2 regions of the Alteromonas sp. 4NH20-0056 genome follow, and region 2 is predicted to be linked to the other one. Evidence: predicted binding sites of a transcription regulator. Region 2 holds the regulator's gene; the other holds the start of a gene.
What was found. The regulator NrdR, encoded in region 2, represses ribonucleotide reductase genes. The targets are predictions, from matches to a motif close to AAACACNANATNTNGTGTTT.
Positions count from the first base shown of each region.

Region 1: a site for NrdR is predicted at 9,939-9,958, ahead of nrdA (class 1a ribonucleoside-diphosphate reductase subunit alpha). Genes of this name have one in related genera too.

Region 1 covers NZ_BAAJLS010000008.1:17,630-32,770, reverse strand. Annotated here, with positions in the region: gene AC27EZ_RS13755 (glycine cleavage system transcriptional repressor) at 1-309, opposite strand, end outside; gene dapA (4-hydroxy-tetrahydrodipicolinate synthase) at 489-1,373, shown strand; gene bamC (NlpB/DapX family lipoprotein) at 1,386-2,489, shown strand; gene purC (phosphoribosylaminoimidazolesuccinocarboxamide synthase) at 2,502-3,215, shown strand; gene AC27EZ_RS13735 (DMT family transporter) at 3,298-4,191, shown strand; gene AC27EZ_RS13730 (NADH:flavin oxidoreductase) at 4,289-5,386, opposite strand; gene AC27EZ_RS13725 (DUF2164 domain-containing protein) at 5,568-5,810, shown strand; gene yfaE (class I ribonucleotide reductase maintenance protein YfaE) at 5,859-6,131, opposite strand; gene nrdB (class Ia ribonucleoside-diphosphate reductase subunit beta) at 6,144-7,274, opposite strand; gene nrdA (class 1a ribonucleoside-diphosphate reductase subunit alpha) at 7,367-9,688, opposite strand; gene ubiG (bifunctional 2-polyprenyl-6-hydroxyphenol methylase/3-demethylubiquinol 3-O-methyltransferase UbiG) at 10,193-10,897, opposite strand; gene gyrA (DNA topoisomerase (ATP-hydrolyzing) subunit A) at 11,279-13,972, shown strand; gene serC (3-phosphoserine/phosphohydroxythreonine transaminase) at 14,072-15,141, shown strand, end outside.
Region 2 covers NZ_BAAJLS010000015.1:13,038-28,178, forward strand. Annotated here, with positions in the region: gene AC27EZ_RS17580 (hypothetical protein) at 1-556, opposite strand, end outside; gene serB (phosphoserine phosphatase SerB) at 679-1,659, shown strand; gene AC27EZ_RS17590 (PilZ domain-containing protein) at 1,742-4,252, opposite strand; gene radA (DNA repair protein RadA) at 4,449-5,816, shown strand; gene AC27EZ_RS17600 (PilZ domain-containing protein) at 5,783-6,205, opposite strand; gene ettA (energy-dependent translational throttle protein EttA) at 6,346-8,013, opposite strand; gene lpxD (UDP-3-O-(3-hydroxymyristoyl)glucosamine N-acyltransferase) at 8,226-9,254, shown strand; gene glyA (serine hydroxymethyltransferase) at 9,416-10,672, shown strand; gene nrdR (transcriptional regulator NrdR) at 10,758-11,207, shown strand; gene ribD (bifunctional diaminohydroxyphosphoribosylaminopyrimidine deaminase/5-amino-6-(5-phosphoribosylamino)uracil reductase RibD) at 11,222-12,364, shown strand; gene AC27EZ_RS17630 (riboflavin synthase) at 12,383-13,045, shown strand; gene ribBA (bifunctional 3,4-dihydroxy-2-butanone-4-phosphate synthase/GTP cyclohydrolase II) at 13,066-14,166, shown strand; gene ribH (6,7-dimethyl-8-ribityllumazine synthase) at 14,313-14,786, shown strand; gene nusB (transcription antitermination factor NusB) at 14,799-15,141, shown strand, end outside.

The DNA of each region.
Region 1 (15,141 bases), on a different contig from region 2:
TGCCGTATCCTCTCCGCTAAATTCAACATTAAACAGATGTTCTAAATTTTGCTTTTCGTGGTGGCTGGTACGCTTCATCATTGATAGAAGATCAAGCCGCTGACAGACAGACGGTAAAATACATTCCGCTTTAGTGATAGCGCTCTGACCGCCTTCGATAATCATAGTAAGAGAAAACTCTTTACCATATATCGCTTGACGGCTATCAAGAATATTGCACTGTGCTTCAGAAACCGTGCTTGCAAGTTCACTCAGAATCCCGCTTTTATCTGTACCTAAAATAGTCACGATAAGTTGATGTTGAGACATGCAGTTTCACAATAAAAAGTAACATGGCGCGATGTTAGCACAGAGTTTTTTCCCAAGTTAGTGCCTTTTTAACCACTTTCGTCACCTTATTCATAAAATCTTGTCATTTACCCCGCATGACTGCTTGTGTTTAAGCACTGAGATATTTAACATGTGCGCTCAGATTTTGCGGAGAGATTATGTTTACTGGCAGTTATGTAGCACTTGTCACGCCGATGTTCGAAAACGGCGATGTTGATTATAAGTCACTTGAAAAGCTAGTTCGCTTTCATATAGAGCAGGGAACCCACGGCATTGTCTCTGTTGGCACTACTGGCGAGTCGGCCACGCTACCATTCGATGAGCATGTCAACGTTGTAAGAGAAACGGTTGCGATGGTTTCTGGACACATTCCCGTTATCGCGGGCAGTGGAGCAAACTCGACCGCTGAAGCAATCTTCCTTACCAAACAACTTGGCGTACTGAACATTGATGGTTTTCTCAGTGTAGTGCCTTATTACAATAAACCTCAACAAGCGGGTATGGTGGCGCACTTTAACGCAATTGCCGATGCCAGTGACCTTCCAGTGGTTTTGTATAATGTTCCTGGCCGAACGGTTGCAGATATGCTTCCTGAAACGGTCGCTGAACTTTCTGCTCACAAAAACATTGTGGGTTTAAAAGATGCGACAGGTGATATCTCAAGGTTGAAGGCGACGCAGAAACTCGTTCCTAACGACTTCGTTCTGCTAAGCGGTGATGACGGCACAAGCTGTGAGTTCATGTGTGAGGGTGGGCATGGCGTAATATCTGTGACCGCAAACATTGTGCCTGGCGCAATTTCTAAAATGTGCGACGCCGCATTGCAAAAAGATTTTGTGGCATGTAGAGAGATAGATAAGTCTATTGAACTGCTCCACAGCACACTGTTTATAGAACCTAATCCAGTGATGCCGAAATGGGCATTATATAAAATGGGGCTGATGAATAGCGCCCAAATGCGACTACCGATGGTTTTACCGGAACTTGCGAGCCAAAAACATATCGAAGAACTATTACAAAAATACGCATTGATATCTGGTTAATAAGGAATGCAGATGAAAAAATCGCTGGCTATAGCAAGTTCATTGGCTGTAATTGTACTTGCGGGATGTTCGAGCCAAACTGATAGAAAGACAGCTTCAGGTAGTTACAAGTACTTAGAAACAAAAGAACAGGCCCCCTTAAAGGTTCCCGAAAGTTTAGATGCGCCTGCGTTTTCTCGTGAGTTTGCATTGCCGGAACTAGGCGACAATGCCGACCCTGAAATCGTAGGAAAGAAGATGGTTATTCAGTCGCCATCATTAGTGCTACCCATCGTTACCGGCTCAAGCGTACAAGAAGGGAAAAGCTCAGCAACAATTACCTTTGACCAAGTTGACGATAGCCAACCGTTGAGCCAAGCAATCTGGAATTCGTTATTGAGTTTCCTTGATGAGCAAGGCATCGGTGTAGACTCGTTTGATGCTGAAAGGCAAGTATTGATCACAGACTGGATGGTGATCACCAAAGAAATAGAAGGCCCTTGGTATAGCATGACGTCTTCTGAGAGCGAAATTGGTCGCCGCTTCGAATTTAGCCTAGAAGTGAAACCACATGGTAGAAGTGCAGCACTTACCGTAGATTTGAAAGACTATCTCGAAACCCAAGGTAACGACGTTATTGCTGAAGTGTCATCGATGAAAGAGCGTCGTGAAGAAGTTGACGTATTGAATCAAGTTATTGTTCATTACGAATACCAAGTGCAGCTTGCTAAAACGCGACGCGTTGCTCAAATTAGACAAGGCCTTCAGACTGAGATGGGGTTCAATGCCGATGGCGATGCCGCGTTTATCGTTGCGTCACAATATGACATTACTTGGCCTAGAATGCTGTTGGTACTGCGTAAACTTGGTTTTGATGTAAAAGATTTAGATAAGTCGAATGGCCTTTTGTTTGTAAGCTATAATGGGGCAGACAATAGTTGGTGGGATGGTCTGTTCTCAGGTAACGGCGACCTACTTAAGAAAGGCGACTATCGCTTGAAAGTTGAAGCTGCCGGCAGTGACCGTACTTCTGTTACTTTTATGAATAATGAAAGTGTACCTTTTGAAGCCAATCAAGTTTCCGACCTATACAGCACTTTTGCTGAGGTCATGTCAGAAGATAACCTTGATATTTAATTGAGACTGAGCATGGAAAAACGTGATGAGCTTTACCGCGGTAAAGCAAAAACAGTGTACTTTACTGATGATAGCGAAAAGCTGATCCTTCATTTTCGTAATGATACGTCAGCCTTTGATGGTGAAAAAATTGAGCAGCTCGATCGTAAAGGTGAGGTGAACAATAAGTTTAACCACTTCATTATGACTAAGCTTGAAGAGGCGGGTATCAAAACACAAGTAGAAGCGCTCGTGTCTGACACTGAGTCGCTTGTTAAAAAGCTTGATATGATCCCTGTTGAATGTGTGGTAAGAAATCTTGCTGCTGGCTCTCTTGTGCGCCGTTTAGGTGTAGAAGAAGGCCAAGCATTGACGCCGCCAGTGTTTGAGTTTTTCTTGAAGAACGACGCATTGCACGACCCAATGATTAACGATTATCACATCGCGTCATTCGGCTGGGCAACCGAAGAACAAATCGAACAAATGAAAGCGATCACCTTTAATGTGAATGCGGTGCTTAAAGCGTTATTTGATGAAGCGGGTATGTTATTGGTTGATTACAAACTAGAGTTTGGCGTCGACAATGCGGGTAACATCGTATTGGGTGATGAGTTTACACCCGACGGCTGTAGATTGTGGGATAAAGAAACCCGCAAGAAAATGGATAAAGACCGTTTTAGACAGGGTCTTGGTTCAGTGGTAGAGACGTATATTGAAGTGGCTCAACGTTTAGGTTTAGCGCTTTAATTTTATTACTTCACTACATGCGATAATTGAAAGAAAAGAGGACCATCGAAGGTCCTCTTTTTTTTGATAAAAGGATAGGTTAATGAATCGTTCACTCTTTCTTGTGAGCCTTGCCATGGTGGCGTTTGCCGCCAATTCTTTGTTGTGTAGAATGGCGCTTGTGAACACGAGTATAGACCCTGGTTTATTTACGATAGTCCGCTTAATGAGTGGCGCACTGTGTTTACTTATTCTGGTTACTATTACCAGGCAGCGAGTGTTGCCGTCGAATAATTCACCGACAAAAAGGCAATCTATTACGTCAATCATTACCACCCATGGCACGTTACGGGGAGGGTTATCACTGTTCGTTTACGCTATTACGTTCTCATACGCGTATGTGTCTTTAAGCACAGGCACGGGGGCGTTATTATTGTTTGGTGCGGTTCAGCTTACGATGATTGCTTACGGTCTACTTCATAAAGAACGTTTTACCTTGCTGCAGTGGACAGGGTTTGTTATTGCAGTTAGTGGTGTAGTGACACTGCTTCTCCCTAGTGCCTCTGCGCCTAACCCAGTAGCGGCCTTGTTAATGGTAATTGCTGGTATAGCGTGGGGGGCATACTCCATATTTGGTAGAAGGAGTGGTGCGCCTTTACTGTTGACGTTCGGAAACTTCGTATATTCAAGCTTACTGCTTATTCCGCTGGCGTGTTGGCTGTGGTTATCTGATGGGGTTAACTATGATAGTGCTGGCGTAATGTATGCGCTTATGTCGGGTATTTTAGCATCTGGTGCGGGTTATGCCGTTTGGTATAGTGCGCTTTCGCTTATTCGAGCGACTACCGCGGCAACGGTGCAGCTATCTGTACCCGTAATTGCTACGTTGATGGGCTGGGCCTTCCTAGCAGAACCACTAACATTACAAGTTATGCTCGCTTCTGCATTAACACTCGGTGGGATTAGTTTGGTTATTCGTTACGGTAAAAAAGCGTGAAAATTAATGAATACGGGCAACGCAGTCTTTATATTTAAAGAATGCGTTGCCCGTTATACCATGGCGCTCAATACAGCGTTTGGGGTTTATATTTGAATTAGCTTAACGTCGCGAGTGCGTCCGCAGAATACTCTTTCAGTTCATCCATACGCTGTTCTTCTATTTTACGTGGCCAATTTGGGTCTTGAAGAAGTGCTCTTCCTACGGCAACCAAATCAAATTCGCCTTGTTCTAGGCGCTCAACGAGGTCATCAATAGAGCGCATGTCTGAGCCTTTGCCCTGGAACGCGCCAAAGAAATCACTGTTTAGCCCAACAGAGCCGACGGTAATTGTTGGCTTTCCTGTAATTTTTTTGGTCCAGCCAGCAAGATTAAGCTCGCTGCCTTCAAATTCACTTTCCCAATAACGGCGTTGGGAGCAATGGAATATGTCTACACCCGCGTCGCTCAATGGGGTAAGGAATTGCTCAAGCTCTTGTGGTGAATGTGCTAGTCGAGCAGTATAGTCTTGCTGTTTCCACTGGGAGAAGCGCAATACAATAGGGAAGTCTGGTGAGGTCGCTGCACGAATAGCTTTAATAATTTCTACTGCAAAACGCCCACGGTTTTGCATGTTGCCGCCCCAGCTGTCGGTACGTTGGTTCGTTCCTTCCCAAAAGAATTGGTCAACTAAATAACCATGTGCACCGTGGATTTCTATGCCATCCATTCCTATTGCCTTGGCATCTGCCGCGGCCTGCGCAAATGCCGCGATAACGGCTTCAATATGCTCAACGGTCATAGGCTCAGCCCCTTGCTTGCCAGGCTTAAATAGTCCAGATGGGCCAGCGCTTGGCAATTCAGGGTAGGGCGCTTTTTCAGCAACTCTTGCCATGCCGACATGCCATAACTGAGGCATAATTTTACCGCCAGCACCGTGTACATCTTGGACCACTTTTTTCCAGCCGGCTAATGCATCTTCACCATGAAACTTAGGAATATTAGCGTCCATCGTCGCGACGTTGTCATTTACAGTGGTGCCTTCAGTAATGATCAGCCCGGTACCGCCTTCTGCGCGTCGTTTATAGTAGCCTGCAACATCGTCGGTCGGGATGCCATTAGGTGAAAACTGACGCGTCATAGGGGCCATAACAATACGGTTATCTAGTGTAAGGTTACTGCTGTTAAACTTTGAAAATAAGGTGGTTTTCGACATTGTAGTTCCATGTTTAATTACGAAATACGATGGCAAAATAGTAAGGCCAAACCTTATGAAGTCAATTTTCTATTAATGATAGTGATGCATAACCATTGATTGGGTGGCGTTATTCCCACCGCGCTGTAATAAGCAATGTGAATTTGATAGCGTTACTATAAATGTACCAAGGACAATAAGAATGCGTGAAATTATCTTTAATACCGATGAAAAAGCTAACCTAATCGAAAAACTTCAACACTATGTCGATAGAGAGTTAGGTATTGAATTAGGACAGTTCGATGGTGATTTTTTATTAGACTTCATCAGTCGTGAGATGGGCCCCCATTTCTATAATCAAGGAGTCCATGATGCTAGGGCGGTGTTTGATTCGCGTTTAGAAACAATAGATGAAGATTTGTATGGAATTTTAAAAGAAGTGTAGCGCAATAGGGTTATCGCTACGTTTCGGACATTTCAATTTAAGTATCGTTTATAGCGGTACTTTTATTTTTAGCGGACACTTAGCCACACAACAGCAGGGGAGTATTTCGTCATCGTCGATAAATGCAAGTGGATCGGTGGTATATTCAACTTCCCCATCGAGTAACTTAGTTCGACATGCACCACAAAACCCTTCTCTACAATGAAAATGGATATGGATATTTGCGGCTTCAAGCGCGCTAAGAAGGGTTTTTTCGGGTGAGGCCTGAATCGGGCCCACATCGACTACGTCGATGCGAAGCCCTTTACTGTCGTTCGTCATTGAGCAGTATAACTACAGCTCGAAATCGGCAAATTCATCTTCGCTTACAGCAGAATCAATCTGACCAACAAGGTACGAACTTATCTCAGATTCTTGAGGAGCAACTTGCACATTGTCTGAGTTAAGATAGTTGTTCATCCAAGGAAGAGGATTACTGCTAACATCAAACGGAGCGTCAAATCCTATGGCTGTCATGCGCTGATTCGCAATATATTCGACATACTGACAAAGAATTTCTTTGTTAAGCCCAATCATTGACCCATTTTGGAACAAATAGTCGGCCCATTGCTTTTCTTGCTCTACCGCATTTAGAAAAATATCACGGGCTTCGTCTTTACATTCTTCAGCAATCTGCGCCATCTCTGGGTCGTCCTTGCTCTTTGCCCACAGATTTAAAATGTGCTGTGTTGAAGAAAGGTGTAGGTTCTCATCACGCGCAATAAGGCGAATGATTTTTGAGTTGCCTTCCATTAGCTTACGCTCAGCAAATGCAAAGGTACATGCAAAAGACACGTAGAAGCGGATAGCTTCTAGCGCATTAACTGAATTCATACACAAGAACAGTTTTTTCTTAAGTTCATACATATTGATGGTATGCGCTACACCATCAATGGTGTGGATCCCTTCACCCTGAGTCTGCCATAGCTGAGTGGCAAAAATAAGGTCATCGTAGTATTTAGAAATATCAGCGGCTCTTCGCTTTATCTCGTCATTTACAACGATATCTTCAAAAATTTCACTTGGATCAGAGAAAAGGTTGCGCAATATGTGCGTGTAAGAGCGAGAGTGTATGGTCTCGTAAAACGACCATGTTTCAACCCACGTTTCTAATTCAGGTAATGAAATAATTGGCAAAAACGCGATGTTTGGACTGCGGCCTTGGACCGAGTCTAATAGCGTTTGATATTTCAGATTAGAGATAAAAATGTGCTTTTCAGGCTCAGTAAGCTTCTGAAAGTCAACGCGATCTCGTGTCACATCTACTTCTTCAGGGCGCCAGAAAAAGCTAATTTGTTTTTCAATAAGCTTCTCGAAAATAGCGTGCTTTTGTTGGTCATAACGAGCAACGTTAACGGGATTGCCGAAAAACATTGGCTCGACCAAAGGATTAGTGCTTTGCTGATTAAACGTAGTGTATTTCATGGTGACCTAACTGAAAACTTAATGATAAACGCGTTTATTAATTAGTGTTCTTGCTGCGATTTGTACTTGCGGAAAACCCGCTAGGGTGCGCGCTATATTTTGCACGCACCGCCAGCACAATCATCGTCTTCTTCTATGACGACTTCTTCTTGTCTAGGTAATGGAACATTTGCCTTTGCATCTAGCGCAGAAGTATCCGACGCTCCATCCCTGGTATTATGGTAATACAAGGTCTTTACGCCCAGCTTATAGGTGGTAAGCAAGTCTTTCAGAAGTAACTTCATCGGCACTTTGTTACCGTCATAGCGGCTTGGGTCATAATTGGTGTTTGCAGAAATCGTTTGATCGATAAACTTCTGCATAATACCTACTAGTTGAAGGTAACCGTCGTTAGACGGAATGTCCCATAACAACTCGTAGTTATCTTTTAACGTTTCGTATTCTGGAACAACCTGCTTCAGTACACCGTCTTTACTTGATTTAATGCTAATAAAGCCACGCGGCGGCTCAATACCATTTGTTGCATTTGATATTTGCGACGATGTCTCTGATGGCATAAGTGCCGATAGCGTAGAGTTACGCAAACCGTGTGTTTTTACTTCTTCGCGAAGGGCATCCCAATCGTAGTGAAGAGGTTCGTTGCAAACGCTATCAAGATCTTTCTTATAGCTGTCGATTGGCATAATGCCTTGAGAGTAGGTGGTCTCGTTAAATTTAGGACACGCGCCTTTCTCTTTCGCCAAATTGTTCGATGCTTTCAGAAGGTAATACTGCATAGCTTCAAATGTACGATGCACTAAGGCATTTGCACTATGATCTGAATACTTCACACCATTTTTGGCCAAGTAGTATGCAAAGTTTATAACACCTACACCCAATGTACGACGACCCATTGTGGCGTTATAAGCCGCAGGAACGGGATAGTCTTGGTAATCGAGTAAGTTATCAAGCGCACGTACCGCAAGGTCGGCTAATTCTTCGAATTCGTCTAGAGACTTAATTGCACCTAGGTTAAATGCAGAAAGCGTACAAAGCGCGATTTCGCCATTTTCATCGTTAACATGCTGCAAAGGCTTAGTTGGCAGCGCAATTTCAAGACAAAGGTTGCTTTGGCGAACAGGTGCTACTTCTGGGTTGAAAGGACTGTGCGTATTACAGTGATCAACGTTTTGAAGATAAATACGACCGGTACTTGCGCGCTCTTGCATGAACAAGCTGAACAATTCCATCGCTTTTATCTGCTTTTTACGAATACTGTCATCGTTTTCATACTTTACGTAGAGTTCTTCGAATTTTTCTTGATCAGCAAAGAATGCGTCATAAAGTCCAGGCACATCTGAGGGGCTAAACAATGAAATAACGCCATCTTTCATCATGCGCTGATACATCAGTTTGTTAAACTGCACGCCATAATCTAGGTGACGAACGCGGTTTTCTTCTACACCACGGTTATTCTTAAGCACTAATAACGATTCAACTTCCATATGCCATAGCGGATAAAACAACGTCGCTGCGCCACCACGAACACCGCCTTGAGAACAGCTTTTTACTGCTGTTTGGAAGTACTTGTAAAATGGGATACAACCGGTGTGGAATGCTTCACCACCACGGATAGGACTACCAAGCGCTCTGATACGGCCCGCATTTACGCCAATGCCCGCACGTTGGCTGACGTACTTAACGATTGCACTTGCTGACGCGTTAATAGAATCTAGGCTGTCACCTGTTTCAATCAATACACAAGAGCTGAACTGACGAGTAGGGGTACGTACGCCTGCCATAATAGGCGTTGGCAATGAAAGCTTGAAGGTTGATGCAGCATCGTAGAAACGACGAACGTAGCTCATGCGTACGTCTTTGTCGTAATTTGCGAATAAACACGCTGCAACAAGAATATAAAGGAACTGAGCGCTTTCATATATTTCGCCAGTTACACGGTTTTGAACGAGATACTTGCCTTCTAACTGTTTAACCGCCGCATAGCTAAAATTCATATCGCGCCAATGGTCGATATAAGTGTCCATCTCAGCAAATTCTTCCGGCGTATAGTCTTCTAGAAGATGGGCGTCGTATTTACCCATTTCTACCATCTTAGTCACGTGATCGAGTAATGCGGGCGGCTCAAATTGGCCATAGGCTTTTTTGCGAAGATGAAATATCGCAAGGCGCGCAGCGAGGTATTGGTAATCTGGCGCTTCTGTAGAGATAAGATCTGCCGCTGACTTTATAAGCGTTTCATGAATCTCACTGGTTTTAATACCGTCATAGAACTGAATTTGCGCTTTGATTTCGACTTGTGAAACGGAGACATTATTCAAGCCTTTTGCGGCCCACGTCACCACTTTGTGGATTTTCTCTAAATCGATGACTTCTTTTTCGCCGTTGCGTTTGCTGACGGATAGATTGTTATTCATTGCTACTGGCCGTTATTTGTTAGCGCTTAATGCGTGGGCTTTAGCCCTGTTCTATTTATAATAATTAGTATTGAGCAACGTATTAGCGTATTGCCACTCACTACTAACCAGACGATACCGCTATCCTAATAATGGACGTGATATCACCTAGGTAATCAAACGTGTATTTTTGTTCAACAGAGTGATCGCAACTTCATTAATGCGATCTTCACGATCACTAAAAAGTGCGCTGCGGATCATGCGTTGGACTCAGCACAAGATAGTGAGGTTTTGGTATTAATGCAACCCAATATCTGGTGCTTTATCGAGCACTTAAACTGGCATGAAATTTACGTTAGTGGAGACTAACTTTTTAGCTTTCTACAAACCTCTAACATCGCAATTGCAAGCACTATTGTAAAAAATTGTTTCTCTTTAAATTAATTTATTACAAGAATCTATTTTTTATAAAAACACGATATATAGTGCGTAAAATATCTACATAACCCTAGATGTAGTGTTAATTTATTCTGGCAGCACTGTATATAGTAGGTAATTTACGTCGACGTTTTTGTTAGAGAGATAGAAGCCTTGCGACATCGGGTCCATATGCAAGCCCGTCATATCTCGAGGAAGTAACCCAGCAGCATCGGTCATCCTAAGCAGTTCAGAAGGCTTTATAAAGCGAGAGTGATCATGGGTCCCTTTAGGGACTAACTTCAAGATATGTTCAGCGCCTACGATCCCCATTAAATATGACTTAATATTCCGATTTAATGTTGAAAAGAAAACTTTTCCACCAGGCTTTACAAGCGATGCACATGCTTTTACGACTGATGCAGGATCGGGAACATGTTCAAGCATTTCCATACACGTAACAACATCAAAGCTATTAGCATGAGACTCAGCGTAGGCTTCTGCGGTTATGCATTGATACTCTACATTTACGCCCGACTCTAATCCATGTAGTTTGGCAACGTCGAGTGACGCTTGTGCCATATCTAAACCGGTTACGTTCGCTCCGGCTTTTGCCATTGCTTCTGCTAAGATACCACCGCCGCAACCGATATCTAATGCGCGCTTGTCAAAAAGTCCTTCGCAGTGTTGGTTAATAAAGTCCAGACGAAGAGGGTTGATTTGATGAAGAGGCTTAAATTCTCCTTCTGGATCCCACCAGCGCGAGGCTAATTCTGAAAACTTTCCAATTTCTTGATGATCAACGTTTGTCATAGCACTTACCATTCCTGGACGAACTCGACGTAGACGTGCCGTGTTCATAATAATTATTCTACATACAAATAGGTAAACATTTGTACATTATGCGTATCTTTATGGCCTTTTAACATACCTGATATTTGTCATACTTTTCAGCATTTTTAGTCGTGCATGATAGGAAAAGTGTGTTGCTTGGATGAAAAATAATCGGTTAAGGTGTGTTACACAAAGAAGGGGAATTAAGCGCTACATAAATGTATCATCAAGTGATACACTCGCAAGAAGATTATGACCCCCATAATAACAATGCGCGCCTTGAAGCCGCTTCTACAGTTGTTGTAAAGTGACTTCGTTGGATAACGCAGAACAAACTAAGATAAAGGGATTAAGCAGTTTATGTCAGATAACGCTAAAGAAATCCTCCCCGTTAATATCGAGGAAGAGTTAAAGAACTCTTATCTTGATTACGCGATGAGCGTTATTGTCGGGCGAGCCTTGCCTGACGTTAGAGATGGTTTGAAGCCAGTGCATCGTCGCGTGTTGTTCGCGATGAATGAACTTAAAAATGATTTCAATAAGCCATATAAGAAATCAGCTCGTGTAGTTGGTGATGTTATTGGTAAATACCATCCTCATGGTGATTCAGCCGTATACGACACTATTGTTCGTATGGCCCAACCGTTCTCACTTCGTTACATGCTTGTAGATGGACAGGGTAACTTTGGTTCTGTTGATGGCGACTCAGCTGCTGCTATGCGTTACACCGAAGTACGTATGGCAAAGATTGCCCACGAACTACTAGCAGATCTAGATAAAGAAACCGTCGATTTTGTACCTAACTATGACGGCACAGAATTCATTCCAGAAGTACTTCCTACGAAAGTACCGAACCTATTGGTAAACGGTTCATCCGGTATTGCTGTTGGTATGGCAACAAATATTCCTCCCCATAATCTGACTGAAGTCATTAATGGTTGTGTTGCACTGATTAACGATCCATCAATCACGATTGACGATCTTATGACGTACATCCCGGGCCCGGATTTCCCTACCGCAGCAATGATAAGCGGTAGAAAAGGAATAGACGATGCTTATCGTACTGGCCGCGGTAAAATTTACATGCGCGCTAAAGCGGATATCGAAACCGATGCGAATGGTAAAGAAACCATCATCATCAATGAGATTCCGTATCAAGTAAACAAAGCACGTTTAATTGAGAAAATCGCTGAGCTTGTTAAAGAAAAACGTATCGAAGGCGTTTCGGCTTTACGCGATGAGTCTGATAAAGATGGAATGCGTATTGTCGTTGAGGTTAAACGCAATGAGTCTGCCGAAGTACTGCTAAACCATTTGTATGCAAACACCCAGCTTCAAACGGTGTTTGGTATCAACATGGTTGCGCTTGATAACGGCCAGCCAAAGGTTTTTAATCTTAAAGAAACCCTTGAAGCGTTTATTCTTCACCGTCGTGAAGTGGTTACCCGTCGTACCGTATTCGAGTTACGTAAAGCACGTGACCGCGCTCATATTCTTGAAGGCTTAGCGATTGCGCTTGCTAATATCGACCCAATCATTGAGTTGATTAAAGCGTCTCAAAGCCCTGCTGATGCGAAGAAATCGCTTGTCGCGCAGGGATGGGAACTCGGCGATGTATCGCAAATGCTAGAACGTGCTGGCGATGATGCAGCGAGACCAGACTGGCTTTTACCTGAGTTTGGTATTCGTGAAGGTAAATACTTCTTAACTGAGCAACAAGCACAAGCGATCCTAGACCTTCGTTTACACAAACTAACAGGTTTAGAGCACGAGAAGATCCTTGAAGAGTACAAGCAACTTCTAGAGGTTATTGCTGAATTACTTTACATCCTGAACAGCCCTGAGCGCTTGATGGAAGTTATTCAAGAAGAGTTAGAAAAAGTACGTGAAGAATTTGGTGACGAGCGTCGTACGGAAATTACTGCGGCAAGCCACGATATTGATATTGAAGATTTAATCGAACAAGAAGACGTTGTAGTCACCTTGTCTCGCGAAGGTTACGTTAAATATCAGAAACTGACCGATTATGAAGCGCAGCGAAGAGGCGGTCGCGGCAAATCAGCAACGAAGATGAAGGATGAAGATTTCATTGAAAAGCTGTTGGTGGCCAATACGCACGACCATATTCTGTGCTTCTCGACCCGAGGACGATTGTACTGGCTGAAAGTCTATCAATTGCCATTTGCTAGTCGTAATGCGCGTGGTCGACCCATCGTTAATATTCTTCCATTAGAAGATAATGAGCGCATTACAGCTATTCTTCCAATTAAAGAGTTTGAAGAAGGTAAGTACGTGTTGATGGCAACAGCGAACGGTACGGTCAAAAAGACAGATTTGAGTCTTTATTCACGTCCACGTTCAAGCGGTATTATTGCTGTTAACCTTAACGATGGCGACGAGCTTATTGGTGTCGATATTACTCACGGCGATGATGACATTATGTTGTTCTCTGACGCGGGTAAGGTGGTTCGTTTTAATGAAAAGCTTCGCGATAGCGAAACGGGCGAAGTTAAACGCGACCCAGAAACGGGTGAAGAGCTTCTAGCACTGAGACCTATGGGTAGAACGGCGACGGGTGTTCGCGGAATAAGGCTTCAGGACGGTCAAAAAGTCGTGTCGCTTATTGTTCCTAAAGGTGACGGCCCTGTCCTAACTGCAACCGAAAATGGTTTTGGTAAGCGTACACCGTTAGAAGATTACCCCGCTAAGAGCCGCGCAACACAAGGTGTTGTTTCAATCAAGGTATCTGAGCGTAACGGTAAAGTCGTTGGTGCTGTACAAGTAGATGATACTAATGAAATCATGCTTATCAGTGACCAAGGTACGTTAGTAAGAACGCGTGTGAGTGAAGTCTCGGTAGTTGGCCGAAATACTCAAGGCGTAAGACTAATTCGTACTGTTGAAGGTGAACATGTTGTTGGCCTGCAACGTATCGACGAAGTAGTTGACGTGCCAGAGTTAGATGAAGATGGAAATCCCATTTTATCTGACGAGGCCGTAGAGCTTGAAGAAAACACCGCACAAGACGGTGAAGATTCAGCGACAGAAGAGTAGGGATATCGCGCTTTAACGAGTGTTACTGCGCGTTATCAGTGTTCTTTCTAACAAGCGGCTTATGCCGCTTGTTACTTTTTACAGGTGTTGAAAAACGCAATGAAAGAGGTTTTTAACTTTAGTGCCGGCCCAGCTATGCTTCCAAAAGAAGTTATGCTTAAAGCACAGGGCGAGTTTACAAATTGGCGCGACTTAGGCTGCTCCGTGATGGAAGTGAGTCATCGTGGAAAAGATTTTATCGAAATTGCTGCGAAAGCAGAGCAGGATCTACGCGACCTATTATCAATCCCAGATAACTACCACGTTTTGTTTACTCATGGTGGTGGACGAGGTCAGTTTGCCGCTGTACCTCTTAACCTTTCATCGAAAGACGATAAAAGCTTACACCTTGTGAGCGGATCTTGGTCAGAAGGTGCGGTTACAGAAGCAAATAAATACAATAACGCTGTGGTAGTGGGAGAGGTATGTGAAAAAGACGGGATGCAGTTCGTTGAGCCGCCTTCAATCTCATCTATTGACCAATCTGCGGCGTATTATCATTTCTGTCCAAATGAGACCGTAGATGGCATTGCATTTGACTGGTTACCTGAGTCTGGAAAGGTACCTCTCGTATCGGACATGTCATCAACGATATTGTCGCAACCGCTTGATGTTGCCAAGCATGGTGTTATTTATGCTGGTGCGCAAAAAAACATTGGCCCTAGTGGTTTATCGGTTGTAATCGTACGAGACGATTTAGTGGGTCACGCTCGCACCGAGACACCGTCTATTTTCGATTATGCGCTTGCCGCTAAATCTGACTCGATGTACAACACGCCGCCAACGTTCTCGTGGTATCTCGCAGGTTTAGTGTTCGAGTGGTTAAAAGATATTGGTGGGGTTGAAGCGATGGCAAAGCGTAACGCTGAAAAAGCGTCGTTGTTGTATGCCGCTATCGATAATTCAGACTTCTATTCCAGCCAAGTACATCCAAGTAATCGTTCTAAAATGAATGTTCCATTTCATCTCGCAAACCCCAACCTTGATGGCCTGTTTTTAGAGCAGTCTCAAGCTGCTGGGTTACTCGCACTGAAAGGGCATCGCTCTGTCGGTGGCATGCGAGCAAGTATCTATAACGCGATGCCGGTAGAGGGCGTAATGGCGTTAGTAGAGTTTATGCGAGAATTTGA
Region 2 (15,141 bases):
TAAGGTAAATTCCTATAATCAGCGCTAACGTAACAAATAACCCAAGCAATACAAATTGTTTTTTTCGAAGTCCATTGGGTTTTGCAATGAGGGTTGCGGTATCAATATAGGTATGTAAATACCCAATGTGCTCACCATCGCTATAAATATTATTGACATGTGTTGTCGGAGGAAGCGAGAGGCTTTTTGTTAGTGTGGCGATACTGCTTACACGAGGAAGGGGGGCAAGGTACTTACCCTTAATGTCAAATACTGCCATCCCAATAATCGCGGGGTCGTCGGTAGCAATAGTTAACATGCTCTCTAACGCTGCTCTATTTTCATTCTTCACGCTTTCGGCAATAAGTTCAGCGTATTGCTTAGAAATACTATTTCGAGGTTCAAGGGTATGGTTCTTTACCCACAGTTGATTGTATTGTTGAATAAAAACAAATATGCCAATACACAATACTAGTCCTAGGCTCATCATAACGGTATGGACGAGACGTTTTATCGCAGTGTAAAACGAATGTGATTCCAGTATGCTGTCTTTAGGTTTTTGCGTAGTTGTAGGCATTCATGCTCTCGCTGTGTGACGTTAAAGGCATTAAAGTAAATGCGTTAAATTTTAACGGTTATGTTTCAAGATGCGCTTCAATTATGTAGCATACTAGCAAACATTGCTTAGAGTTATTTTACGTGACTACCTTTTTTCAACATCTTCATGCCAATGAGTATCACTCAAGCGAGGCGTTGTACTCGACGTTAGCAACACACAAAGCCTTACCCGCACACCAAGACCACGTTCTTACCATTGTTGGGCAGGCACTTACTCCTTTTTTAGTATCTAATGTAATAAAGGCATTAACGAGCGTATTTGTTGCTAAGCATATCGCACCGCATGCACTACACCAAGCGTTTGGTGACGATGTTGTTGTGTTGCATGGCGACTGTTTAGAAAGCGATGACGCCCTCGTGAAGTCTCAATTAGACCATATTGCTGCGACTTACCATGTTGATGTAGGGCTGCAAACATCTCAACCTATTTTGGCCGACGGCGGGCTTCTTGTTATGGACATGGACAGCACGGTTATCGCTATTGAGTGTATTGATGAAATTGCTAAATTGGCGGGTGTTGGTGAAGAGGTTGCAGAGGTCACGGCTCGTGCTATGCGCGGAGAAATTGCCTTCAATGAAAGTTTGCACCATCGTGTTGCGTGTTTACAAGGTGTGCCGGTGGCTCATTTAGAATCCATCCGTAACAGCATTCCTATTATGCCGGGGATTCAACGTCTGCTAAGTGTGCTTAAACAGCACAACTGGAAGTTGGCTATTGCATCGGGTGGCTTCACGTACTTTGCCGACCACCTAAAACAACGCCTAGGGCTAGACTTTGCCATATCTAATACACTTGTTGAAGATAACGGTAAGCTAGTAGGTAAAGTAGCAGGTGAAGTGGTAAACGCTGAGGTGAAGGCGCGCACCGTTAAAGAACTTGCTGAGAAATGGAATATTGATACGTCTCAAACTGTTGCAATGGGCGATGGCGCGAACGATCTTGTTATGATGGCCGAGTCTGGCTTGGGTGTGGCGTGTCACGGTAAGCCTGTTGTGAACAAACAAGCAGATGTTGCGATACGCTTTGGCGGTCTACATGCCATGCTGTATTTCTTAAAATAGCAATTCGTTACTGCGCTATACGTTACATTACGCCGAGCACTATGCCTGAGTTGTACAGTCTTTTAGACTGAATACGCCTCTATTAGTTAACGAGGCGTACTGGCTTTTGCTCTTGCTTGTTCGCTGCAATGGTATCGACGTCAAACCCATAGCGAACTAAGACCTCATCGGTAACGTCGACGAGGTGAGCACACGCCGCAATACTCCAAAGTTGTTTCTCAAGTTCTCTCGCTCTGTGCACTGCGTACATACTCACGTAACTAATCTCTGTTTGCAGCATGGATAAGTCTGGTTTTCCGGTAGTGGTCACCATTACATGAACCGCAATAAATTGTCCCCGCGTGATGGCTTCGGTGATAAAGCTTTTGCGTTTAACATCGTCTTCAAATTTATCCGAGTAGCGCGGCAGTATGGCAAATCGAGGGTCTTTTTTCGACGCATCAAAAGAAATAAATAATTCTTCACGTATGGGCATGTTTTCAAGTTTGACTTGTTTAATACCGCTTTGCATGAAGGGAACATCTAACTTCCGATCTCTGAATAAAAACTCAAGGTTTACTTCGCGTTCTTTGGCTAAGAAGCTTACTAGCGACAACATGCGATTGTCTTGCTTTCCCGTCATACATGCTTTTGGTGTGTAGCGCACGCCTTCTTTGCTTAACAAGAATGATATTGAGGTAGCGTTTCTTGCATTTATGCAGCGAAGTGCTTGTCCCATACCCGGGATAGGCTCATCGCCATCATCCGCTTCAAGATTTTTCTTGTTCTTCTTGATTAGCTCTTCAAAAAAGGTACGCGCGCTCTTGCCTTCATCACCTGGCATCGCTTTAAGGTGTAATATATTTTTATCAACGTTGTGATAAACCACCTGATACGTTAAGTTCATCACATCAAAGCTATTGGTTTTTTCTTGCAAGCGCGGGAAAGCAACCTTAACAGCGCCCTCAAGTTCTCCGTGATACTCTTTATTCAATTCAACGCGCAAGCCTAACCCGTGAATAGATATATCCTCACTGACACCGTTGTGAAGCGTGTCATCATCTGCCAGTTGCAGTTGAATTTGCGAACGCAAACGATAGCGAGTCTCTAGGCGCTGTTCTTCATACTTGAAACGGCAAAGCTCTATTGTTGAGGCGGCGCGATTACGAGGGTGGCCGAATATGCGCATGTGGGTGAGGTTGCTACGATTAAATTTAACATTGTTATAAGTTTGTTGACCGATGACCGATGTTACATCAGTGACATGCGCAACAAAATTAAGGTCGTTGAGCTTCGCCATTAAACGCGCTGCTGGAGGCGTGTTTTGCTTTTTGACCTTATTGCCGACAGAATCGGGAATAGAAAGCGGCGTGTGCGCTTGTTCTGGGTACATGTCAGTGAGCGTCAATTTAAACACGCGCCAACTTGCTTTTTTGGAGCCAAAACCAAAAAATACGTTCTTTAACACATCTTTCTTCATCAACTCGTCGTACGAGGCTGAATAAAAATAAACTTTTTCATCTTGTAGATGGGTAAAACTATAAACAAATATTTCGCGCTGGCTTTGCGAACGGTTTAACAAGGCAGTAAGGCGAGGCTGTGTTAGCAAAAAACTAAGTCGCAATGCGTCGGTTTCGTCTTGCCAGTAACTGATGATTTCTCTATTAACTTCATTGACCATGGCAAAGCGTGCAGTGAAAACGCCTTCTGTCTCACTAAAAAAAACGGGCAGTGTTGGGCTTCGTGGTGAAAAATACTGCTCGCAGATTTTGCTAGTAATCGCCTCAATCGTGTTGTTCATATTCACTTTATAGCGGCGTTTGTTTCCATGGATGAAGCTTTCGAGAAATTTATCAAAAGCGGCATTTGGCTTATTCATATCTCGTTGAAGCGCCAAATACACCACATCGTTTTTGTGTGTTATTTTTACTAATTTATAAGAAATGCCGTGGTTTTTATCCATAGCAAATTCATCTTCAAGGCCTCGAAAAAACACCTCGAATACATCGTCTTTTTTTAAATGAGTGTCTTTGGTTAATTTGACCTGAAGGCCTTCAAGCGAAATGTCTACACTCAGTCCGCGAGTCGACTGATCATATTTATCAATTAATTCGACCGCCACCGCGAAATTCATGCGCTCGGTATTGCGCTGTCTGTAGTCAAGTAAGTTAACCGTGGGAACTTTAAACTGTTCTAAAACAACAGACGACTTCTTGCTGCTGCTTTGCCGTTGCTCTTGCAAATTTTGCGAGTCTTGCTTCTCTTGGATAACCCGAAAGTTATTCTCGGTGTTTTGAACTGCTTCGTACACACCGAATGTGTAGGCTTTGAAGATGCGTATTTGTTCTTCAAACACTTCAACGGCCACATCGTCCATGTAGTGCGTTCGGCCTTCGTGGGTGTACTCTCGACATTTGCCTGATACGTTACCTCTAAGATCGATAGTACGCAGGCATGGCTTAGCAAGACGCTTCACCTCCATTTTAATGAGAAAGCGTTTTTCTTTTGGAACGTCGCCCGCAAGCTGAAGAAGTACCTGATTAAATTCAGGCTCATTCACCATGGGTTTTAGCTGATCGATAACATCAGCGTATTGCTCTAAATCCTGACTCATCTAAATGCGCAAAGTAGTGTTTCGTTATATTGTAGACAGTTTATCGGCAAGTGCATGAAATTGATTAATATTTGATTATTTACTGAACAAAAGACATGTATTTACTTATATTATTAATCTGATATTGCCAACAACGTTAATGACCGTAATGTATAGTGGTAGAATACGCTTTTTATCAACCGGATAAAACCAAAATATGGCGAAAAGAAAAACCGCATATGTCTGCTCAGACTGTGGTGCAGAATTTCCTCGATGGCAAGGCCAATGCTCTGAATGTAAGGCGTGGAATACCATCAGCGAGTTCGTGATAAGCTCGCCCAAATCAGCAGTGAAAACCGCTCATAGCGGGTATGCGGGTCAAACCGTAGCTAAAATAGAAACGCTAAATACGATAGATTTAGAAGCACTTCCGCGCTTTAGCTCTACGTTTAAAGAGCTCGATAGGGTGCTTGGAGGGGGCATTGTGCCGGGGGCAGCTATGCTGATTGGCGGGTCGCCAGGTGCAGGTAAAAGTACCTTGTTACTTCAGGTAATGTGCCAAATGGCACAAACAGAAAGTGCGCTGTACGTTACGGGGGAAGAGTCGTTGCAGCAGGTTGCTATGCGTGCCAAGCGACTTAATTTACCCGATGACAAGCTTATGATGCTTGCCGAAACGAATGTCGAAACTATTTGTGACCTTGCATTAACCAAAAAGCCTCGAATTATGGTGATTGACTCTATACAGGTTATGCACGTTGCTGACGTTGCCTCGGCGCCTGGTAGCGTGTCGCAAGTAAGAGAAAGCGCAGCGTACCTAACACGTTTTGCAAAGCAACATCATATTGCCATGTTTATCGTAGGGCATGTCACAAAAGAAGGGAATCTAGCAGGCCCGAAAGTACTCGAACACTGTATTGATAGTTCAATGATGTTAGAAGGTGACAGTGACGGTCGATATCGAACACTGCGAAGCCATAAAAATCGTTTTGGCGCAGTAAATGAACTTGGCGTGTTCGCAATGACTGAGCGTGGATTAAAAGAAGTCAATAATCCATCTGCCATATTCCTAAGCCGTGGTGAAAATGAAACACCAGGGTCTAGCGTTATGGTGATTTGGGAAGGGACGCGCCCGCTACTTGTCGAAATTCAAGCATTGGTAGATTACTCGCAAATGTCGAATCCAAGGCGTATTGCCGTGGGGCTTGATCAAAACCGATTGTCGATGCTGCTGGCGGTGTTACACCGTCATGGTAATGTGCAAATGAACGACCAAGATGTGTTTGTGAATGTAGTCGGTGGGGTACGAGTATCAGAAACCAGTGTTGATTTAGCATTGCTCATGGCCATGATATCGAGTTTTAGAAACCGCCCGTTACCACGGGATTTGATTGTATTTGGAGAAGTCGGTCTGGCCGGAGAAATTAGGCCAGTGCCAAATGGAAACGAACGCATTACAGAAGCGGCAAAGCATGGCTTTACGCGTGCTATTGTGCCAAAAGCGAATGCGCCGAAGCAATCGATTAAGGGTATGACGGTTGTGCCGGTCGCTCAGCTTTCTGACGCATTGGATGCGCTAGAGTAAACCGCATCTATAAGTGCATTAAGCTCTTTATCATTTAAGTCAGCGTCGTTGCTGTTCAACATGATAAGGCGTCTTAATGCACTAATACTTTCTACGCTCATTGTTGAGACCTTACACCCTAGATTAATCATATCTTCACGGCTATCCGTTTGGCGATACAGTTGTTCGATATACATGACAATCGGCGGGCTATCTTCATTTACTTTAAACTCTGCCACATAGGCGTCGTGGCTATCGAAGGGAAGAGAATCAAGCGATTGCTCATTAGCGCTCAGTTTTATGCCCTGCAATGACACGTCGGTTATAATGACATCGACCTGCTTATCGCCATGCGATAAAGTTCCATGGACGCGCAGCGGCACGCGGCTAAATTTTCGCTTATCTGACATGATAGGCCCTATTTACTGCTTAATGTATTTATTGAGTATTAGCGAATATGCAACGCTAATCAATAATTGGTTTTGTTCAGGTGTATGCCACCATGTTTTAATCGTAAAAAAAAGACCCCGAAGGGTCTTTTACGTAATGGTTATTTAGACATACGTTTGTATTTCAAACGGTGAGGCTCAACGACATCTTGCCCATATTCCGCTTTTAACCATGCTTCGTAATCAGCATAGTTACCTTCAAAGAAGTTGATCTTGCCTTCATCACGGTAATCCATAATGTGAGTCGCGACACGGTCAAGGAACCAACGGTCATGCGAGATAACCATGGCACATCCAGGGAATTCTAGCAGCGCGTTTTCTAGCGCACGTAGCGTTTCAACGTCCAAGTCGTTGGTTGGTTCATCGAGTAATAGCACGTTACCGCCCGCTTTGAGCAATTTCGCTAAATGAACACGGTTGCGCTCACCTCCAGATAAGTCACCCACGAATTTTTGCTGGCTGTTTCCTTTAAAATTGAAACGGCTGCAATAAGCACGGCTATTTATTTCAAAGTTACCAATTCGAATAATATCTTGGTCGTCGGAAATCTCTTTCCACACCGTGTTTTTTTCATCCATGTGGTCGCGGAACTGATCAACACTGGCAATCTGAACGGATTCCCCGATACTGATAGCGCCTGAATCAGGTTGCTCAGCACCTGTCAACATTCTAAACAGGGTTGATTTACCCGCGCCGTTTGGCCCAACGATCCCTACGATTGCGCCTTTTGGCACTTTAAATGAAAGGTCGTCAATGAGTAAACGGTCGCCATACGACTTCTTGAGGTTTTCTACTTCAATGACTTTATCACCCAGTCTTTCGCCTGGTGGAATAAAGAGTTCGTTCGTCTCATTACGTTTTTGATAGTCACTGGTAGACATTTCTTCAAAGCGAGTCATACGCGCTTTGCTTTTTGCGTGTCTTCCTTTAGGGTTTGAGCGTACCCACTCGAGCTCTTGTTTCATACTTTTTTGGCGAGCAGTTTCAGCGCGTTCTTCTTGCTGTAAGCGATTCTCTTTTTGCTCGAGCCAAGAAGAGTAATTGCCTTCCCATGGAATACCTTCACCGCGGTCAAGCTCCAAAATCCAACCCGCAACGTTGTCGAGGAAATATCTATCATGGGTAATGGCTACTACAGTGCCTTCATAATCGTGTAGGAAGCGCTCTAGCCACGCAACAGATTCTGCATCCAAGTGGTTAGTTGGTTCGTCTAGTAGCAGCATTTCAGGCTTTTCTAGCAACAGGCGGCAAAGTGCTACGCGGCGGCGTTCCCCACCTGATAGCTTACTAACGTCAGCATCCCAAGGGGGAAGGCGTAGTGCGTCAGCTGCACGTTCTAGCGCATTTTCTAGGTTGTGCCCGTCTTTCGCTTGAATGATTGCTTCTAATTCGCCTTGCTCTTTCGCTAACGCGTCGAAGTCTGCGTCTGGGTCGGCATACGCGGCATAAACCTCATCAATGCGCGTCAACGCATGTTTAACGTCAGCTACTGCTTCTTCTATGTTTCCGCGAACATCTTTGGTCTCATCAAGCTGAGGCTCTTGCGATAAGTAACCAATTTTTAACCCGGGTTGGGGGCGTGCTTCACCTTCAATATCGGTGTCGATTCCCGCCATAATACGTAATAAGGTAGACTTACCCGCACCATTAAGCCCGAGTACGCCTATTTTTGCGCCTGGAAAAAAGCTTAGTGAGATATTTTTAAGAATTTGGCGGCTCGGGGGAACGATTTTGCCCACCCGATGCATACTGTAAACGTATTGAGACATTCTGTGTCCTCGCTGACAAGCGGTATAAAAACAAAGCGGTATTGTACTCGCATCACTATAGCCTGTGCTAGTCCGTTACGCTATACCAGTGAATAACTGATGGCTTTTTCGCCACTTAGGGTGAAAAGTGCGAATATTGCATCGGTAGACGCTTGGAAATAAGGTAAACTTCATGCAATCGACGGATATTATATTTACAGGTGTTTTTTGGTATGACTGCATTAAACAAACGCACATACACGCTTTCAGAGCTGGCTGATCACGTTGGAGGCGAGGTAAAAGGCGACGGCAGCATTACGTTATCGGCCGTTGGCACGCTTTCACAGTCGGCTGCGCATCAAATTTCATTTTTAACCAACCCCAAGTACAAAACTCAGCTTAAAGATACGTCGGCTGGCGCAGTAATCATTCACCCAAAATTAAAGGATGAAGCAATGGGCCCTGCGTTAGTCACGGATAACCCTCACGCTGCATTTGCCCGAATATCTCAGCTGTTCGATACCACGCCTGTTGTCGCAAGTGGTATCGCGGATTCTGCTGTAATTGCCCCATCGGCGCGTTTGGGGAGCGATATTGCATTAGGCCACAATGTTATCATTGAAGATAACGTTGTCTTGGGCGATCGGGTAACAATTGGTGCTAATACCGTTATTCGTCGCGGTACAAAAATTGGCGAAGGGAGCGTTATACACCCCAACGTTACTATTTATAATGATGTTGTTATCGGCAAAAGAGTCATGGTGCAGAGCCAAACGGTCATCGGTTCTGCAGGTTTTGGTTACGCAAACGATAAGGGAGTGTGGTTGCCTATTCCACAAACCGGTACCGTGCGTATTGGTGACGACAGCCAAATTGGTGCTAATACTAGCATTGACCGTGGCGCGATGGACGATACTATTCTTGGTACGAACGTGATTATCGACAACCAAGTACAAATTGGACACAACTGTATTATCGGCGATCATTCTTGTATTTGTGGTTCAACCGGCATTGCAGGAAGCTGTAATATTGGTAAACATGTTGTCGTTGCAGGTGGGGTTGGTATTAATGGTCATATTTCTATCTGTGATAATGTACAGATAACGGGGTATACCATGGTCGTACAAGATATTACCGAGCCAGGCGTTTATTCTTCAGGGCAACCTGCACAAACAAATTTAGCGTGGCGCAAAAATACGGTACGCCTACAAAAAATTGGCAGTTTATTTGACCGAGTGAAGGCCCTAGAGAAACAGGTCTGATCTCGCTGAAGGGTAGGTGTTACGTTAAACCTACGTCATTTGTCTAAATTTGGTGATAAAGCGGTATACAAGCAGTCGAAAATGGCTAGAATATGGCCTCAAATTATCGATGCGACATTGTGCTATACAGCGCCCATATTTACCGCAGTTAAGGAGCCCCCATGTTACCTCGCGAAATGAACATAGCAGACTTTGATCCTGAATTAGCCGATGCGATGGCTAAAGAGGTTGAGCGTCAAGAACATCATATTGAGCTTATTGCGTCTGAAAACTACTGTAGCCCTCGTGTTATGGAAGCTCAGGGTTCACAACTTACGAATAAATATGCCGAAGGTTATCCTGGCAAGCGCTATTATGGTGGTTGTGAGCATGTTGACGTAGTAGAACAGTTAGCCATTGACCGTGCAAAAGAATTATTCGGTGCGGATTATGCGAACGTGCAGCCACACGCTGGTTCACAGGCAAATACTGCTGTGTTTATGGCGCTTTTAGACGCTGGCGATACCGTACTAGGTATGAGTTTGTCAGAAGGTGGTCATTTAACTCATGGTTCACATGTAAACTTCTCTGGTAAGACGTATAACGCGGTGCAATACGGGTTAAATAACGAGACCGGCGAAATTGATTACGAGCAAGTTGAAGCGCTAGCAAAAGAGCACAAGCCGAAAATGATTATCGGTGGGTTCTCTGCATACTCAGGTATCGTTGATTGGGCTCGCTTCCGTGAGATCGCTGACAGTGTTGGTGCCTATCTTCTTGTCGATATGGCGCACGTTGCAGGGCTAGTAGCTGCTGGCGTATATCCGAACCCGTTACCACACGCTCATGTTGTCACGACCACAACGCATAAAACGCTCGCTGGCCCTCGAAGCGGTTTGATTTTATCTTCATGTGGTGATGAGACGCTTTATAAGAAGTTTAACAGCTCTGTATTCCCAGGTAATCAAGGTGGCCCGTTATGCCATGTTATCGCGGCAAAAGCGGTTGCATTCAAAGAAGCGCTACAGCCAGAGTTTAAAGAATACCAAAAACAGGTTGTTGCTAACGCAAAAGCGATGGTGTCAGTAATGCAAGAGCGCGGGTACAACATTGTTTCTGGCGGTACAGATAACCACCTGTTTTTACTCGACCTTATCGATAAAGATATTACAGGTAAAGACGCCGATGCAGCGCTAGGTTCTGCAAACATCACCGTGAACAAAAATTCGGTACCTAATGACCCACGTTCACCGTTTGTGACTAGCGGTTTGCGCATTGGTAGCCCAGCAATTACGCGTCGTGGTTTCAAAGAAGCCGAAGCGAAGCAGGTGGCTACATGGATAAGTGATATACTTGACAATATGGGCGATGACGCTGTTATCGAACGTGTTAAGGGTGAAGTAGTTGCACTATGTAAGCAGTTTCCTGTTTACGGTTAATCGCACGCTTTGCGAAATGTTGCATGTGCGTCTACGCTCGCTTTAAAAACAGCATAGATGCACACGCGATGAGTAAGGAAGTTTTATGTTTTGCCCCTTTTGCTCTGCACAAGAAACGAAAGTGATAGACTCTCGCTTAGTGGCTGAGGGGCATCAAGTTCGTCGGCGTAGAGAGTGTATTAATTGTAACGAACGTTTTACTACATTTGAAAGCGCTGAGCTTGTTATGCCACGTGTGATTAAGCGTGATGGTTCACGAGAGCCATTCAATGAAGATAAGCTTAGAGCGGGTTTGCAGCGCGCATTAGAAAAACGGCCAGTAAGCACCGAAAAGATTGAGCAATGTATTTTGTCACTGAAGTCTCAGCTACGCGCCACAGGCGAAAGAGAAGTCAGCAGTGAGTTGCTTGGCAACCTTATTATGAAAGCACTAAAAGAGCTGGATAAGGTAGCCTACGTTAGGTTTGCGTCGGTTTATCGTTCGTTTGAAGATATTCGAGAGTTTGGCGAAGAGATTGCCAGACTGGGAGATTAACCACAGGACTTTTAGTGGACCACTCTATTAAAGACGTTGATCACTACTGGATGGCGAAAGCCATTCAACTCGCCGACAAAGGGCGTTTTACCACATCACCGAACCCTCGCGTCGGCTGTATTATTGTCGATGAAAATAATCAGGTCGTTGGTCAAGGTTTCCACAAAGAAGCCGGTACCCCCCACGCTGAAGTCCATGCACTTCGTCACGCAAAGCATCTTGCAAAAGATGCAACCGCCTATGTTACGCTTGAACCATGTAGTCATTTTGGCAAAACGCCACCGTGTGCAGACGCACTCATAGATGCGAAAGTAAGCCGCGTTGTTGTGGGAATGACCGATCCTAATCCTCAAGTAAGTGGGCGCGGCATTCAAAAACTGCGTGACGCAGGCATTGAGGTTATTTCTGGTGTATTGGCAGAACAAGCGGCAGCCCTGAACAAAGGTTTCATAAAGCGCATGCTAAGCGGAAAGCCTTATGTGCGTGTGAAGTTAGGCATAAGCCTCGACGGTAAAATTGCGCTTGGCAATGGAAACAGTCAATGGATAACAGGTCCAATGGCACGAAAAGACGTACAACAATATCGAGCGCAAAGTTGTGCGGTATTGACTGGCTCCGGCACAGTTATCGCGGATAACCCGAGCTTGCTGGTAAGACCTAATGAGGCACAACTTCGTGAGTACCCCGTTGACACATTGCGCCAACCGGTAAGAGTGATCGTGGATAGTCAACGGCAAGTTGGAAAGCATCACCAATGCTTTAACGATGGGTTTACCACTTACGTGGCATGTTGTCCTGATAAGTTGAGTGAGGCGGACGCATTAGCTAGCCCAGATAGCACAGGCGACAGCATCATCATCGTAGAAGAACGGGATGGTCGAATAAATCTATCTCGTTTATTAGAAAAACTCGGTGAGATGCAGTTTAACGAAATCTGGGTAGAGGCAGGGCCTGGGCTTGCTGGGGCGCTACTTGCTAACGAAGAGGTCGACGAACTTATCTGTTATCAAGCCCCCAAATTACTGGGTGATAAAGGTGTCAGTATGGTGAATTTGCCGACATTTACATCGCTCGACGAAACTATTTCTCTATCACTTGTTGAAAACCGGCAGGTGGGTAACGATATTAAGCTTATCTATAAGCCTTTAAATGGCTAAACGCCAAAAAGGAAGTGTATGTTCACTGGTATTATTCAAGCGCTTGGTAGTATTCAAAAATTAGATAACCGTGGCAATGACATTCGTTTAACGGTTAACTCACCCGCGCTAGACATGTCTGATGTGGCATTAGGCGACAGTATTGCGACCAATGGCGTTTGCTTAACGGTTACCGATATGGGAGCCGACTTTTACTGTGCGGATGTGTCTGCAGAAACTATCAAGTTAACTGGCTTTGCCCATTACGGCGTTGGTTCTGTTGTTAATCTAGAGAAGGCAATGCGCCCAACGGATCGTTTTGGCGGGCATATTGTTTCTGGCCACGTTGACGGTGTTGGGCACGTAAGCCAAATTATTAAGCACACAGACTATGTCGAAATTTGGGTCAAAGCGCCGGATGATATTGCCAAGTATATTGCGCACAAAGGCAGTATCACAGTGGATGGCGTTAGTTTAACCGTAAATAAGGTTAACGGTGCAGAGTTTATGTTGTGGATCATTCCGCATACACTAAAAGAAACAGTATTGGGTACCTATAAAGTAGGTACCGCTGTGAATTTAGAAGTTGATGTCATCGCGCGGTATTTAGAGCGATTAATGCTTGGAGAAAAAGCCGCTTATTCTGAAAAGAAAGATATCGACTTGGCATTTCTTGCCGAGAACGGATTTTTAAAAAAATAACCCTACAAGAAGTATAAATTATGGCATTTAACACCACACAAGAGATCATTGAAGATATTCGTCAAGGTAAAATGGTCATCCTAATGGACGATGAAGACCGTGAAAATGAGGGCGACCTTATTATGGCGGCACAGCACGTGACCCCTGAAGCGATTAACTTTATGGTGACACATGCCAGAGGCCTCGTTTGTTTGCCGATGACACAAGAGCGCTGTCGACGTCTGAATCTCCCCCTAATGGTTGATAAGAATGAAGCGCAGTTTTCTACAAACTTTACGGTGTCTATCGAAGCGGCAACGGGCGTAACCACTGGGATTTCAGCGAGCGATCGCGCGACGACGATAAAAGCGGCAGTAGCCACAGACGCTAAAGCCACTGATATCGTTCAACCTGGTCACATTTTTCCTCTTATTGCCAAAGAAGGTGGCGTGTTAAATCGAGCAGGGCATACCGAGGCTGGTGTCGATTTGCCGCGCCTTGCGGGATTAGAGCCTGCTGGCGTTATTGTTGAAATTCTTAATGAAGATGGCACCATGGCGCGCCGTCCTGAGCTTGAAAAATTTGCCGAAAAACACGACCTAAAAATTGGGACAATTGCAGATCTTATCGAGTATCGTAATCTCAACGAAACCACTATTGAAAAAGTGGCGGTATGCACACTGCCAACCGAATACGGTGAATTTCAACTTCATACCTTCAAAGACAGTATTGATAATCAACTTCATTATGCGTTGCAAAAGGGTGAGGTAAACGAAGCCGCTCCTACACTAGTTAGGGTGCATTTGCACAATACATTCAGTGATCTTTTAGGCTCTACCCGCGGTATCAACCGCTCAATGACGTTAGCGCAAGGTATGCAAAAGATCGCTGATGAGGGCGGAGTGCTTGTGTTGTTGGGTAAAGATGAGCAAATTGAGAATCAAGTTCGTCGTTTCTCAGCTGAAGATAGGGGCGAACGCCCAGCAGGCGCAGATTGGCAAGGCTCTTCGCGCACGGTTGGCGTTGGAAGCCAAATTTTAGCGTCATTAGGTGTTCATCAAATGCGTTTGTTAAGTAAGCCTATCAAGTACCACGCTCTGTCTGGTTATGGGTTGGAAGTCGTTGAATACGTTCACGATTAATGTTTTATCATGAAGAGGTGTAAACACCTCTTTTTTATATCTTGCTCTTTACAACGAGATTAAGACGAAAGAGCAGGTAAACAATCGATTTAGTTTGCGCGCAGTTGTGATATACTTCGCGCCGTTTTTTCTGAAGGAATGAAACCATGCAGGTTATTGAAGGTAATATCAGAGCAACGGGTAAAAAGTTTGCTATCGTTGTGTCTCGCTTTAACAGTTTTGTCGTTGAAAGCTTGCTTGAAGGTGCGCTTGATACATTAGACCGTCACGGTGAAGTAAGTGACGATGATATTACAGTTGTTCGCGTGCCAGGCGCTTACGAGCTTCCTGTAGTGGCCAAAAAACTCGCAGAGAAAAAATCATTTGACGCTATTATTGCACTAGGTGCGGTAATCCGTGGTGGCACTCCGCACTTTGATTTTGTTGCAGGTGAGTGTAATAAAGGCCTTGCACAAGTATCATTAGAGCATGGTATACCACTATCGTTTGGCGTAATTACAACAGATTCAATTGAACAAGCAATCGAACGTTCGGGAACTAAAGCCGGTAATAAAGGCGCTGAAGCTGCACTTGGTGCACTTGAAATGGTTAACGTAATCGATGCTGTTGAAAAGCTTTAAGGTAAACATTAAGTGAAAGTTTCAGCTCGTCGTAAAGCCCGTGAACTTGCCCTGCAGGGTGTATATTCATGGCAAATGAGTCATAACGATATTCAGCAGGTTGAACTGGCCCTTGCGACCAGTAATGACATGCAGAAGGTTGATATGGCTTATTTTCAGGCGCTGCTTCGTGGTGTTGCAAAAAATGCAAGCCAGTTAGACGCGACAATCAAGCCCTATTTAGGTCGCTTGCCTGAAGAGTTAGACCCTATAGAGAAAGCGATTTTGCGTATAGCAACGCTGGAACTGACTGAAAGAATGGACGTACCCTATCGTGTAATCATTAATGAATCTATTGAACTTGCTAAAGCCTTTG